Regions from separate parts of the Yersinia massiliensis genome, predicted to be linked through region 1. Evidence: predicted binding sites of a transcription regulator. Region 1 holds the regulator's gene; the other holds the start of a gene.

Region 1 (6,760 bases):
TCAAACCAAACGCTTCATCAGCGTACCCACACCTTCACGCAACAAGAATGCGATGACTTGTGCGCGTTCAGCCTCAGTAAGTTGATAATAGGCTTCAATCCATATGTTTACGGGATCCTGTCGCGTCGGCATATATTGCGCTGGTTCTTCCCGTAGCTGCAATGAATTCACTATACTGCTAGGTAAGCTTTCTACATGATATTCGACCGCCTTCCCTTGTACTCCTCGACGGCGACGCTGTTCCCATCCCTCACGTTTAGCCATGAGGTTTATTCCCTGTGGTGATGACGGTAACCCCTCAAGACCTGCCAATTCCTTAGCGGCAAACCATTCTTTTTTCATGGCGTTGCTTCCTAATATGCGTTGTGACACAAAAAAAGAATATTTAGAAAACATTTGAAATTTTTAAGAAAATAAATGCTATGATCTTTCTAAATGTTCACTTTGTGTTCACGTTCCAATTAACAATGTACCGTTATTTATATCACTAACGCGTCAGCTGCTTAGAAAAAAAAAGGATTAAAGATGATTTTAAGGAAATCGGATTGGCACCCAGCGGACATCATTGCTGCACTACGGAAGGAGGGGACGACTCTGGCGGCACTTTCACGTAAAGCGGGATTAAGCTCATCCACACTTGCGAATGCATTGACTCGCCCCTGGCCAAAGGGGGAATGGTTAATTGCGGAATGTCTGAGCATTCATCCTTCCGAAATCTGGCCAACACGTTATTTTGATTCTAAAACAGGCGCACTTCTTGATCGAAAAGTGAGGATAAGGCAGGTCAATGTTTCTGCATAAAAAAACCGCCGATGAATAGCTTCGGCGGTTGATCATCTCATTCTAGGGGGGGTGTACTCCCCTATTTCTACATCGTATTACTATACCTAGAGCTATTGGCGTTGCTGCCAGTAGTAAAACTACAGCTCCCCAACCAACTGACTCAAACAAGCCCGCCAAATAGAAAGCTGCGACTGCAACACCATTGTCGTAACATCTTAGTTGCTAAAGAATTAGTTGTTAACGAATTTCTCGCCTAACTCAATATCTTGGTGCAATACATCAAGCATGCTTTCCAACGCTTGTTGCTCAAATGCACTTAGTTTGCCAATGTCTTTACGCTCAGCAACACCGTTTTTACCCAACAAAATTGGTTGAGCAAAGAAGCGGGCATACTTGCCATCGCCCTCAACGTAAGAACATTCAACAACATTGCTTTCGCCTTGCAGAGCACGAACTAAAGAAAGGCCAAAACGTGCCGCAGCTTGACCCATGGACAGTGTTGCGGATCCGCCACCGGCTTTTGCTTCAACAACTTCAGTCCCTGCATTTTGGATACGCTTAGTCAAAGAAGCAACTTCCTGCTCTGTAAAGCTAATGCCTGGAATTTGTGACAGTAATGGCAGGATAGTGACGCCAGAGTGGCCACCGATAACAGGAACTTCGATATCCTGAGGCTGTTTGCCTTTCAATTCAGCAACGAAAGTGTTCGAGCGAATAGTATCCAGTGTAGTAATACCGAATAACTTATTCTTATCGTATACACCCGCTTTTTTCAGTACTTCTGCCGCGATCGCAACAGTCGTATTAACTGGGTTGGTAATGATACCAATTAAGGCGTTAGGGCAAGTACGTGCGATTTGTTCAACCAGATTACGAACAATACCGGCATTAACATTGAACAAATCTGAGCGATCCATACCTGGTTTACGAGCAACACCAGCAGAAATCAGAACAATATCGGCCCCTTGCAGCGCTGGGGTAGCATCTTCGCCGCTGAAGCCTTTAATATTAACGGCGGTCGGGATATGGCTCAGATCAACCGCAACACCAGGCGTCACTGGCGCGATATCATATAAAGAAAGGTCTGAACCTGAAGGAAGCTGGGTCTTGAGTAGAAGAGCGAGGGCCTGGCCGATACCACCAGCGGCACCGAGAACTGCAACTTTCATCCTATACTCCTTATTATATTTAATTTAAATTTGCCGTGAATTCATCTAGTTACGCACCTTAATTTATTGTAATTTTAAACACAATCTATTAACAGTCAGATTGAGATATCACGCATTAAAAAGGCGCATAGGGCTTATGTATTTTAGATTAAATCGCTTATTCGTTAATGATATAGCGCACATTCTTCTAAAATTTACTGGCGTATTCATGACAGGTTAATCCGCGGTTACATTACACCCTTCCGCAACACCAAAACAACATCATTTTAATAACATTTTGGTTACTCAAGAAGAATCTCATAAATGCTGATTTAGCATAACTGTAACAGTATGATGGAGTTAAAATTTCGCCATACTTTGATATCAATGCTTTTATCGCCAATACCACAGAGTCATGTTGAATAAAAATTCATTTATATGCATAATAATCCTATTCACTATTGACTACTCAGGGCATAACAAATGCGTAATCCCGCAAAACAAGAAGATCTTATCAAGGCGTTCAAAGCGTTATTGAAAGAAGAGAAATTCAGTTCTCAAGGTGAGATCGTTTTGGCCTTGCAGGAAGAAGGGTTTGAAAACATAAACCAATCCAAAGTTTCGCGTATGTTGACTAAATTTGGTGCCGTCAGAACGCGTAATGCAAAAATGGAGATGGTTTATTGCTTGCCTGCTGAACTGGGTGTACCAACAACCAGTAGCCCGCTAAAGAACTTGGTCTTAGATGTTGATTACAATGAGTCAGTGGTGGTGATTAATACGAGCCCTGGTGCAGCCCAACTGATTGCCCGTCTGCTGGATTCATTAGGCAAGGCTGAAGGCATTCTAGGGAGTATTGCTGGCGATGATACAATATTTACAACGCCGGCCAGAGGATTTACCGTTAAGCAGTTACATGAAGCTATCCTCGGGTTGTTTGAGCAAGAGCTTTAATCCCTCCGCTAGTTTCGGCGTATATCATGCGGCCCTTTCTGTGCCGCATTATTTCTTTTAGCTCCTTCGCTCTCTGTTATCACTCTCTGTATTGGCACTATTTTTACAGTGCATTTAACTACCACTCACACAAAAAGCAATCATATATCTCTTCCACAACTACATTATCGGTCAAAATCACCACTCCATTTCGCACTTTTAGTCAAAAACACTTATCCAATTGAAAATATTAAAATTTAACTAAGATGTGTTGTTTTTTAATCATTTTTTATTCCTTTTCGTTATTAAAAATTAGTCACCACCGCGAAAGTGACCTTAAATATTATTAGTCAGCTATTAATATCCTACGTTACTAGATGTATACTCATTTTCGTGATGTAAATCACACTTATTCCCCAGTAATAGAAGAACAAATAGAGGCAATAAAATGAAAATTAAAACAACTATCGCAACGCTGAGCGTTCTATCTGCACTGTCTTTCGGTGTTTTTGCAGCTGATTCCATCAATGATAATCAAGCTGCCAATATGCAAGCAGTAGGTACAATTACAGTGAGTGGTCTTAATGGCGCACCTTCTGATATTCGTCAGGCACTGTCTGATAAAGCTGATGCTATGGGCGCTAAAGCGTTTAAAGTCATTGAAGTACGCGAAGAGAATAACTGGCACGCCACTGCGAAAGCTTATAAATAAGATTTTTTGCTAGAAATGAAAGTATATGCCCCCGATATAAGGGGCATACTTTCGAGCTTGATGGTTTATTCAATCAGTTGAAAATAGACATAAAAAGTCTTTTTCAGCTTATTGAATAGAGTATGAATTGATGTGGTGAGCTAAGCCAGTAGAGCCCGCAAAGGAATAATCCCTCGTCGTCTATCCGACGACCCCTTTTACCCCCGCTCTGCGGGGGCTTTTTTTATCTGGCTTAATCTTGAGATTGCGCTTCTAAGGCTGATTTTTTACCTAATGAACTCAGTAACTTATCATGAATCCCGCCAAAACCACCATTACTCATGACCAAGATATGATCTCCGGGTTGAGCCGTTTTCACAACCATATCGACTAACGTATCGATATCAGCACTCCAATGCGTAGGTTGAATACAAGCATCTGCGACTTCAACAACTTGCCAAGGGATATGCTGAGGCTGGAACAGGAATACTTCATCTGCACGGCCTAATGAAGGTGCCAACTCATTCTTGGATAGCCCCAATTTCATGGTGTTAGAACGTGGCTCTAAAACAGCTAAAATACGTGCAGTTCCACCGACTTTACTGCGCAATGCCGCTAAGGTCGCAAGAATGGCCGTTGGGTGGTGCGCAAAATCATCATAAACCGTGACACCATGGGCTTCACCGCGTAACTCCAGCCGACGTCGGGCATTAATAAAACCACCTAATGCACGGCAAGCATCCGCAGGTTGCACCCCAACATGGCGAGCAGCAGCGATGGCCATCAGCCCATTGTGCATATTATGCTCGCCCACCAGTGACCAGTTAACCTCACCGACTAATTCATTATCGAGAAGCACTTCGTAGACGCTAGCATCAGTTGAAACTTTACGCGCAAACCAGCTCCCCGTTTCACCAACAAGCTCTTGCTCGCTCCAGCACCCCATCGCCATCACCTGCTTCAGATGATTATCATTGTCCGGCAGGATGATTTTACCGGTACCCGGCACTAAACGTACCAGATGGTGGAATTGCTTTTGAATGGCTTTCAGATCATCAAAGATATCCGCATGATCAAACTCAAGATTATTCATCACTAGCGTTCTTGGGCTGTAATGAACAAATTTAGAGCGTTTATCAAAGAAGGCACAATCATATTCATCAGCTTCAATCACAAAAAATGGGCTGTTACCTAAACGGGCTGAGACATCGAAATTACCCGGTAGACCACCAATAACAAAACCGGGCTCGTAGCCGCAAGATTCCAATATCCAAGCGACCATACCCGCGGTGGTTGTCTTGCCATGCGTACCGGCTATCGCCAATACCCAGCGCTCCGGCAATACATGGTCGTGCAGCCATTGCGGCCCTGAAACATAAGGGATGCCTTGTTCTAATACAGCTTCGACGCAAGGATTACCACGAGTCATGGCATTGCCGATGATCACCAAATCCGGTGCTGGATCCAGTTGAGCTGGATCATATCCTTGGATCAAGTCGATCCCTTGATTTTCCAGCTGTGTGCTCATCGGCGGATACACGTTAGCATCCGCTCCCGTCACTTCATGACCTAATGAACGTGCCAGCATCGCTAAGCCGCCCATAAAAGTGCCGCAGATACCTAATATGTGAATGCGCATAAATCTTCCGTATTAATCAGCTTCGAATTTGTCACCATTCTACCGCTCAGAATCAAAGAGAAGAAATGGAATTGCCTATGAATCATTCTTATCTTTGGGCTACACTGCTGCCATCAGATGAGTTGTTCGTTAATAAATCGATTTTTAACCGTAGATTCAGGGATTGTGTCATGAAAACGTTAGGCGAATTCATCGTTGAGAAACAGCTAGACTTCTCTCACGCCACCGGCGAATTAACTGCATTACTTTCAGCAATCAAACTCGGCGCAAAAATTATTCACCGTGATATCAACAAAGCTGGTTTGGTTGATATTTTAGGTGCCAGTGGTGTTTCCAATATTCAAGGCGAGGACCAGATGAAACTGGACCTGTTTGCCAATGAAAAATTGAAAGCGGCCCTGAAAGCACGTGGTGAAGTTGCCGGCATCGCGTCAGAAGAAGAAGATGACATTGTTATCTTTGACGGTGGACGGGCAGAAAATGCCAAATATGTCGTTCTGATGGATCCATTGGATGGCTCTTCAAATATCGACGTGAATGTGTCCGTCGGTACAATTTTCTCTATTTATCGTCGTATTACCCCATTTGGGGTGCCTATTACTGAAGCTGACTTTTTGCAACCGGGCACCAAGCAAGTTGCAGCAGGCTATGTAGTCTATGGTTCTTCAACCATGCTGGTCTATACCACAGGTTACGGTGTGCATGCTTTTACCTATGATCCTTCGCTGGGTGTTTTCTGTTTGTCCCACGAAAAGGTTCGCTATCCCGCAACCGGTTGCATGTATTCCATCAACGAAGGGAATTACATTAAATTCCCATTAGGCGTGAAGAAATACATTAAGTATTGCCAAGAGCAGGATGAAGCCACTAAGCGGCCTTATACCTCACGCTATATTGGCTCGCTGGTTGCCGACTTCCATCGTAATTTGTTGAAAGGTGGTATTTATATCTACCCAAGTACTGCTAGCCATCCACAGGGAAAACTACGTTTACTCTATGAATGCAATCCAATGGCTTTCTTGGCAGAACAAGCCGGTGGTAAAGCAACGGATGGGGTTAACCGCATTCTGGATATCGTGCCGGAGAAACTGCATCAACGTGCACCGTTCTTCGTGGGTACCAAGTCTATGGTTGAAGACGCTGAAGGCTTTATTGCTAGGTTCCCTGACGAAGAAGCTAAGTAATTAGCGGATTTCGACTGAAAACAGCGGCCATTGCGCCGCTGTTTTTCTTATGCCTCTAGCGCCAGCTTATCCCCCTGCAATTTGAAAACCGCCATACTGGCTGACAATGCGCTCGCTTGATCTTCTAATGAACGCGTTGCTGCCGCTGCCTGCTCAACCAATGTCGCATTCTGCTGGGCAACCTGATCCATCTGAGCAATAGCCACATTGACTTGCTCAATACCACTGCTTTGCTCATAAGTTGCAGCTGATATTTCACGCATCAACGCGGTGACTCGACTCACCTCACTGGCGATCTCATGCATGGTCTGCCCCGCAGATTCAGCCATATCTGCGCCTTCTCGTACACGACTCTGTGATTCAACGATCAGGTCTTTAATCT
Region 2 (6,760 bases), 1.7 Mb from region 1:
GCATCAGATATCACTATTTTAGTGCGCAGCCGTGCTGAGGCTGCATTAGTTCGAGATGCGCTTAGTGCGCTGGCTATCCCATCGGTCTATTTATCCAACCGTGATAGTGTGTTTGATACCCCTGAAGCTAAAGATTTGTTGTGGTTGTTGCAGGCGGTTCTGAACCCGGAGCATGAGCGCACATTGCGCAGTGCTATGGCAACAGGATTGCTGGGATTGGATGCAAAAATACTGGATGCATTGAATCACAATGAGCGCGATTGGGATGCATTGGTAGAAGAGTTCGATAATTATCGCCAACATTGGCAGCGCCGTGGTGTTTTACCGATGCTGCGGGAGATGATGGCTCGTCGGCACTTAGCTGAAAACTTGCTCGCGACACCCGGTGGAGAGCGTCGTTTAACGGATGTACTGCATCTAGGGGAATTGTTGCAAGAGGCCGCGTCAAAACTTGATAGTGAGCACGCACTAATCCGCTGGCTCGCACAACAAATAGCGCAACCGAATCACCAGTCAGACAACCAGCAGCTACGTTTGGAAAGTGATCGCCATTTGGTGCAGGTTATTACCATTCATAAATCGAAAGGACTGGAGTACCCACTCGTTTGGCTACCTTTTGTCGGTAATTTTCGCCAGCAGCAGGACGTGTTGTATCACGACCGACATAGTTTTGAAGCACTGCTTGATCTGAATGCTGACGAAGAAAGTCAGGCTCTGGCTGAAGAAGAGCGATTAGCAGAGGATTTAAGGTTGCTCTACGTGGCACTGACACGTGCCGTTTATCATTGCAGCGTCGGGATTGCACCGCTTATCAAAGGTGGGCGGAAAAAACAGGGTGAAAGTGATATTCACCACAGTGCGTTAGGTTACTTAGTTCAGCAAGGGCAGGCTGGGGATGCACACTATCTGGCCGACAAATTAGCCGAGTTAGCTGCTTTAGCCGGGGGGGACATCTCAGTTTCACTCGCACAGGGTGTTAGTGATACCGCTTGGCAACCACAACAGGAAGCTTTACCTACACTCGCTGCGCGCCAATTTACCCGACACGTACAGGATAACTGGCGGGTTACTAGCTATTCCGGCCTACAGCAGCATGGCTCAAGTAAAGGTGGTACATCACCACTCCTGAATGCACCATTACAAGAGCTATTGCCTCGATTGGATACTGATGCTGCTGGTGAGCATGCATTAATAGCATCAGCAGATTTAACTCCCCACGCTTTCCCACGCGGTGCTGCGCCGGGTACTTTTCTGCATGACTTACTCGAGCCTATGGATTTTAGTCAGCCCATTGAGTCAGTCTGGCTAGCTGAGCAATTACAGCTACAGGGTTTTGGTGAGCAATGGTCATCCATGCTTTATCAATGGCTAAATGACATCGTGCAAGTCCCTCTCAATGATACTGGCGTCACACTGGCGGGGTTAGCACCTGAGAACAAGCAAGCAGAATTACAATTTTACTTGCCAATCGACGCACTGTTACAGGCCCATGAGTTAGATACTTTAATCAAACGCTATGATCCACTTTCTCGTCAGTGCCCCGTACTGGATTTTCAGCAGGTTAGAGGGATGCTTAAAGGGTTTATTGACTTGGTCTTCTACTGGCAGGGTAAGTATTATCTATTGGATTACAAATCTAATTGGTTAGGTGAAGACGGTAGCGCCTATACCCAAGAGGCAATGGCTCAGGCGATGGCCGAGCACCGCTATGATCTGCAATACCAGCTTTATACGTTGGCGCTACACCGCTATTTACGGCACAGACTGGCAGATTATGACTATGAACGCGACTTTGGTGGTGTCATTTATCTCTTCTTACGGGGTGTCGATAAGCAATATCCGGGTAACGGTATTTTTAGCTGCCGCCCCGAACGAGCACTTATTGAGGGAATGGACGGCTTATTCAGTGGTCGCGATATCAACCATGATTCAGCTAATGCCGATGAGGATATATCAATATGATGGCGTTACTGGATCAGGCTGTTCGTGACCACTTACTGCGCCCGTTGGATGTCCAATTCTCACGCCTGATTGCCGGTGGGGATAACCCTATGCTGCAATTGGCTGCGGCCATTCTCAGTGCTGAAGCGGGGGCTGGCCATGTTTGCTTACCCTTAAGCTATTTACAACCCGAGCAATTATTGGGTGGTCGGCAGCCTGCATTATCACAAGAGCTGTGGCAAGCCGCCGGTGCGCCTGATGAAGCACGTTGGACACAAGTGCTCAAAAGCTCACTCGCTGTCAGTGATGGGTCACAGCCAACCCCCTTGGTTTTGCAAAATGGCCGTTTATATCTGCAACGTATGTGGCAATACGAAGGTGATGTTGTTCGGTTCATTGCTAGCGACAGTACGCTGGTAAGGATTCATGAGTCTAGAGAGATAAACGAAACACTCTTAAGAACGACGTTAGACCGCCTGTTTGGTTTGGCTGATACTGATGTTGACTGGCAGAAAGTGGCGGCCGCGGTTGCGGCTACCCGTCGTATTTCCGTCATTTCGGGTGGTCCAGGTACAGGGAAAACAACGACGGTAGCTAAATTGTTGACTGCGCTGATACAACTGAGTGAGGGGCAACGTCTGCGCATCCAACTCGCTGCACCAACGGGCAAAGCCGCTGCGCGATTAACAGAGTCACTGGGCCATGCCATTGGGCAACTCTCATTAACCGAGGCTGAACGTCAGTTATTTCCGGATCAAGCATCGACGTTGCATCGTTTGTTGGGTGCGCAGCCTAACAGCCAGCGTTTGCGTTATCACCGTGGTAACCCGCTAAACCTTGATGTGCTGGTGGTTGATGAGGCATCCATGGTGGATTTACCCATGATGGCGCGGTTAATTGCCGCTCTGCCCGCAAAAGCACAGGTTATTTTTCTGGGGGATCGTGATCAGTTGGCTTCGGTTGAGGCGGGTGCTGTATTGGGTGATATTTGCCGTTTTGCCGAGTGGGGTTACAGCGAGTCGCGAGCTGAAGAATTAGCCCGTTTAACGGGGTGTACGTTAACGGGAATCATCCCTATCGGAGATGTCTCTAAAGATAGTATTAATGTTCGCGATAGTTTATGTCTGCTACGTAAAAGCTACCGTTTCGATGAAAAATCGGGCATTGGGCAGCTCGCTCTAGCGGTTAATACGGGTAAGTATCAACATGCATTATCCGTTTTAAGCGGCTCTTACTCAGATATTGAGAGCTTCCCTTTGGCCGATTCAGATGATTATCAGATATTGCTAGAAGACTGTGTGACGGGATATCAGCATTATCTTCAATTGGCGACATCAGGAGCTCGGGCTGTTGATGTGTTAGCGGCTTTTGGTCGTTATCAACTGCTGTGTGCTCTACGAAGTGGCCCATTTGGTGTTAGCGGATTAAATGAACGAATTGAGCAGTTGTTACATCGTAAGAGGCTAATTGAGCGAGCATCAGGACCCAATGGGCGTTGGTATGTTGGCCGGCCAGTGATGATTGGGCTTAACGACAGTGCGCTTGGCCTGTTCAATGGTGATATCGGCATCGCGTTATATGATTCAGAAGGCGAGTTACGCGTACACTTCCAGCTACCCGATGGCAACATTAAGTCGGTACAACCTAGCCGCCTCCCCAACCATGAAACCGCTTATGCGATGACGGTTCATAAATCCCAAGGCTCAGAATTCGAACACACGGCATTAGTATTGCCTAACACTATTATGCCAGTGCTGACTCGTGAACTGGTTTATACCGCGATAACCCGCGCTCGCCAGCGGTTGACCCTGTATTGTAACGATGCGGTTTTGAGTCATGCGATACGAACACCCACACAGCGTCGCAGCGGATTAGTCGATCGGTTAAATGAGCTGAAGACATTAAGCTGAGGGGCGAAAGCCCCTCAAATTCCATTCATGAACGACATTAACTTTTGACTCAAAACAAAGCCATCGAATCAGAACGAGCGCTCTCAAGATTGTCACATCAACCAACAGAATCTACAAATCAGCCAGCAGAATCTTTGAACGCCGCTGATAATTGTATAACTCCTGCTTCTGAACGGGTAAAACCTCAACCTCAGCAGGGGTAAAGCCACGTTCTTGGAACCAGTGAATGCTGCGGGTAGTTAGTACAAACAGTTTTTTAAGGCCCATTTGGCGCGCCTGATTTGCTACACGCTTGAGGAGCATTTCACCACGTGAGGAGCTGCGATAGTCCGGATGGACTGCAACACAGGCCATTTCACCGATTTGTTCCTCTGGGAATGGATAAAGTGCAGCACAGGCAATCGTCAGATTATCTCGCTCAATAATAGTGAATTTATCAATCTCCATCTCAAGCTGCTCGCGTGAGCGACGAACCAAAATCCCTTGCTGTTCCAACGGACGGATCAATTCCAGTATTCCACCAATATCATTAATGGTCGCACGGCGGACTTGCTCCGCACTTTCCATCACAATTTGTGTACCGATACCATCACGAGAGAACAACTCTTGTACCAGTGCGCCATCTTCCTGATAGCTCAATAAATGGCTGCGGCGCACACCACTACGGCATGCTTTGACCGCACCACGTAGAAAACGCACTGTTCCTGAGTTGTAGTCCCCTTCTTGTTCTAAATCTTCGATTCGTTTTTGAGCTTCATTGGGGAACAGCTCTGAAATAATGTTGCCTTCGTTATCTGTCACCCCTTGGGATGAGCAAAACCCGATCATTTTTTCTGCTTTAAGTTTGATGGCTAACTGTGTCGCGACTTCTTCTGACGTGAGATTAAAACTCTCACCCGTGACTGAGACGGCAACGGGTCCTAATAACACGATCGCGCCGTTATCCAATTGGCGATGAATGGCTTCTTCATCAATACGCCGAATACGCCCGCTATGGCAATAGTCGACACCATCATCGACACCTAATGGCTGAGCAATAATAAAGTTACCGCTGACCACATTGATATGCGCACCTTGTAGCGGAGTATTATTCAAACTCATGGATAATCTGGCCGTGATATCTAGCTGCAATAAACCAGCAGCCTGCTTAACCATTTCCAGTGTGCGGGCATCTGTTACTCGAGTATGTTTGTGATAAATTGGCTCGTAGTGATGCTGCGCCAGATTGCTATCGATTTGTGGGCGTGCTCCGTAAACAACAACCAGCCGAATACCAAGGCTATGCAGTAAACCGATATCGTTAACGATGCTAGTGAAGTTTTCATGTTCAATCGCTTCACCACCCAACATAACGACAAAGGTCTTGCCACGATGCGCATTGATATAGGGAACTGAGTGACGAAATCCCTGGACCAGTTCAGTACTACGTTCCTTCACGGCAGACCCTCATTGAATTTTTATTCGATATTTTTGTATTTTTATTCTTTTTTGACCAAGATGGCAAGCAACAAATTACGATCAAATGCATATATATGGCGGGTATGTATTAGTAAGTTGAATAACGTAAAAAAATGTTTTTCTAATGACAGCATGGGATTGATTCGTTAAAGTTTTTCCTCATAAACTTTTTTTGTTTGTTTTTTATTCATATATTGGTAGTTACTTTGGAGTTACATGGCAGATTCAAATCATAATTCTGGGCGTCGCCGTCTATTACAAGGTGCCGCCGCAGCCTGGATGCTGAGTGTCAGCAGGGTTGGATTTGCTGCTTCCTCACACATTATTGCTGTCAGAGTTTGGCCTTCTTCGACCTATACTCGAGTGACGTTAGAATCCAGTACTCCACTGAAATATAAACAGTTTGCGCTGAAAAATCCTGATCGCATTGTGGTTGATATTGAGGGCGTTCACCTTGACAGCGTCCTGAAAGAGATCAGCAATCAGGTTCAGTCTAGTGACCCTTACCTCAAGCAGGCTCGTGTTGGGCAGTTTGATAAAAATACCGTCAGGCTGGTTTTAGAGTTAAAGCAAAGCATCAGTCCACAGTTATTTACGTTGAAACCCTTCGCAAAATTTCGCAATCGCTTGGTCGTGGATTTATATCCGGAGCAGGGCAGTACCTCGGTTGAAGATGACCCCTTACTGGCATTATTGGAAGATTATAATAAAGGGAACGTTGAACGTAATTTACCCGCAGAGGCACCTAAAGCCGGTAAAGCAGGACGAGATAGGCCAATTGTTATCATGCTGGATCCTGGTCATGGTGGCGAAGACCCAGGAGCCATTGGGCGAAATAAGACACGCGAGAAAGATATCGTGCTGCAAATTGCTCGCCGGTTACGAGCATTGATTCAGAAAGAACCCAACATGCGAGTGTTCATGACCCGCAATGAAGATGTTTTTATCCCGCTAAAAGTGCGGGTAGCAAAAGCCCGTAAGCAACGTGCAGACTTATTCATTTCGATCCATGCTGATGCATTCACCAGTCAGGCTGCCAGAGGATCTTCCGTATTTGCGCTTTCAACCAAGGGCGCAACCAGTACGGCTGCAAAATTTTTGGCCCAAACGCAAAATGAGGCAGACCAAATCGGCGGGGTCAGCAAGAGCGGAGATCGTTATTTAGACCATACCATGATTGATTTACTGCAAACGGCGACGATCAGTGACAGCCTGAAGTTTGGCAAAGAAGTGCTCAATCGAATGGGTAAAATAAATAAGCTGCATAAGAACAGTGTCGATCAAGCAGGATTTGCGGTTTTAAAAGCCCCTGATATTCCATCAATTCTGGTTGAAACGGCGTTTATCAGTAATCTGGAAGAAGAGCGGAAACTTCGCACCAGTCATTTTCAGCAACAAGTTGCTGAGTCTATTTTTGCTGGCATCAAAGCCTATTTCGCTAATGGTGGGGC

What was found. Region 1 encodes ArgR, which controls arginine synthesis, uptake and breakdown. Its sites were predicted from a motif close to ANTGAATAAAAATACANT; they were not measured.
Region 2: argA (amino-acid N-acetyltransferase) is a predicted target of ArgR. The motif match lies at 5,300-5,317, and genes of this name have one in related genera.

Annotation. Positions count from the first base shown of each region.
Region 1 is NZ_CP028487.1:4,308,458-4,315,217, forward strand. Features, by position in the region: gene DA391_RS19925 (DNA-binding protein) at 1-342, opposite strand; gene DA391_RS19930 (helix-turn-helix domain-containing protein) at 526-801, shown strand; gene mdh (malate dehydrogenase) at 1,014-1,952, opposite strand; gene argR (transcriptional regulator ArgR) at 2,415-2,885, shown strand; gene yhcN (peroxide/acid stress response protein YhcN) at 3,313-3,576, shown strand; gene mpl (UDP-N-acetylmuramate:L-alanyl-gamma-D-glutamyl-meso-diaminopimelate ligase) at 3,809-5,194, opposite strand; gene fbp (class 1 fructose-bisphosphatase) at 5,365-6,378, shown strand; gene DA391_RS19960 (methyl-accepting chemotaxis protein) at 6,426-6,760, opposite strand, start outside.
Region 2 is NZ_CP028487.1:1,036,273-1,043,032, forward strand. Features, by position in the region: gene recB (exodeoxyribonuclease V subunit beta) at 1-1,962, shown strand, start outside; gene recD (exodeoxyribonuclease V subunit alpha) at 1,959-3,851, shown strand; gene argA (amino-acid N-acetyltransferase) at 3,963-5,288, opposite strand; gene amiC (N-acetylmuramoyl-L-alanine amidase AmiC) at 5,526-6,760, shown strand, end outside.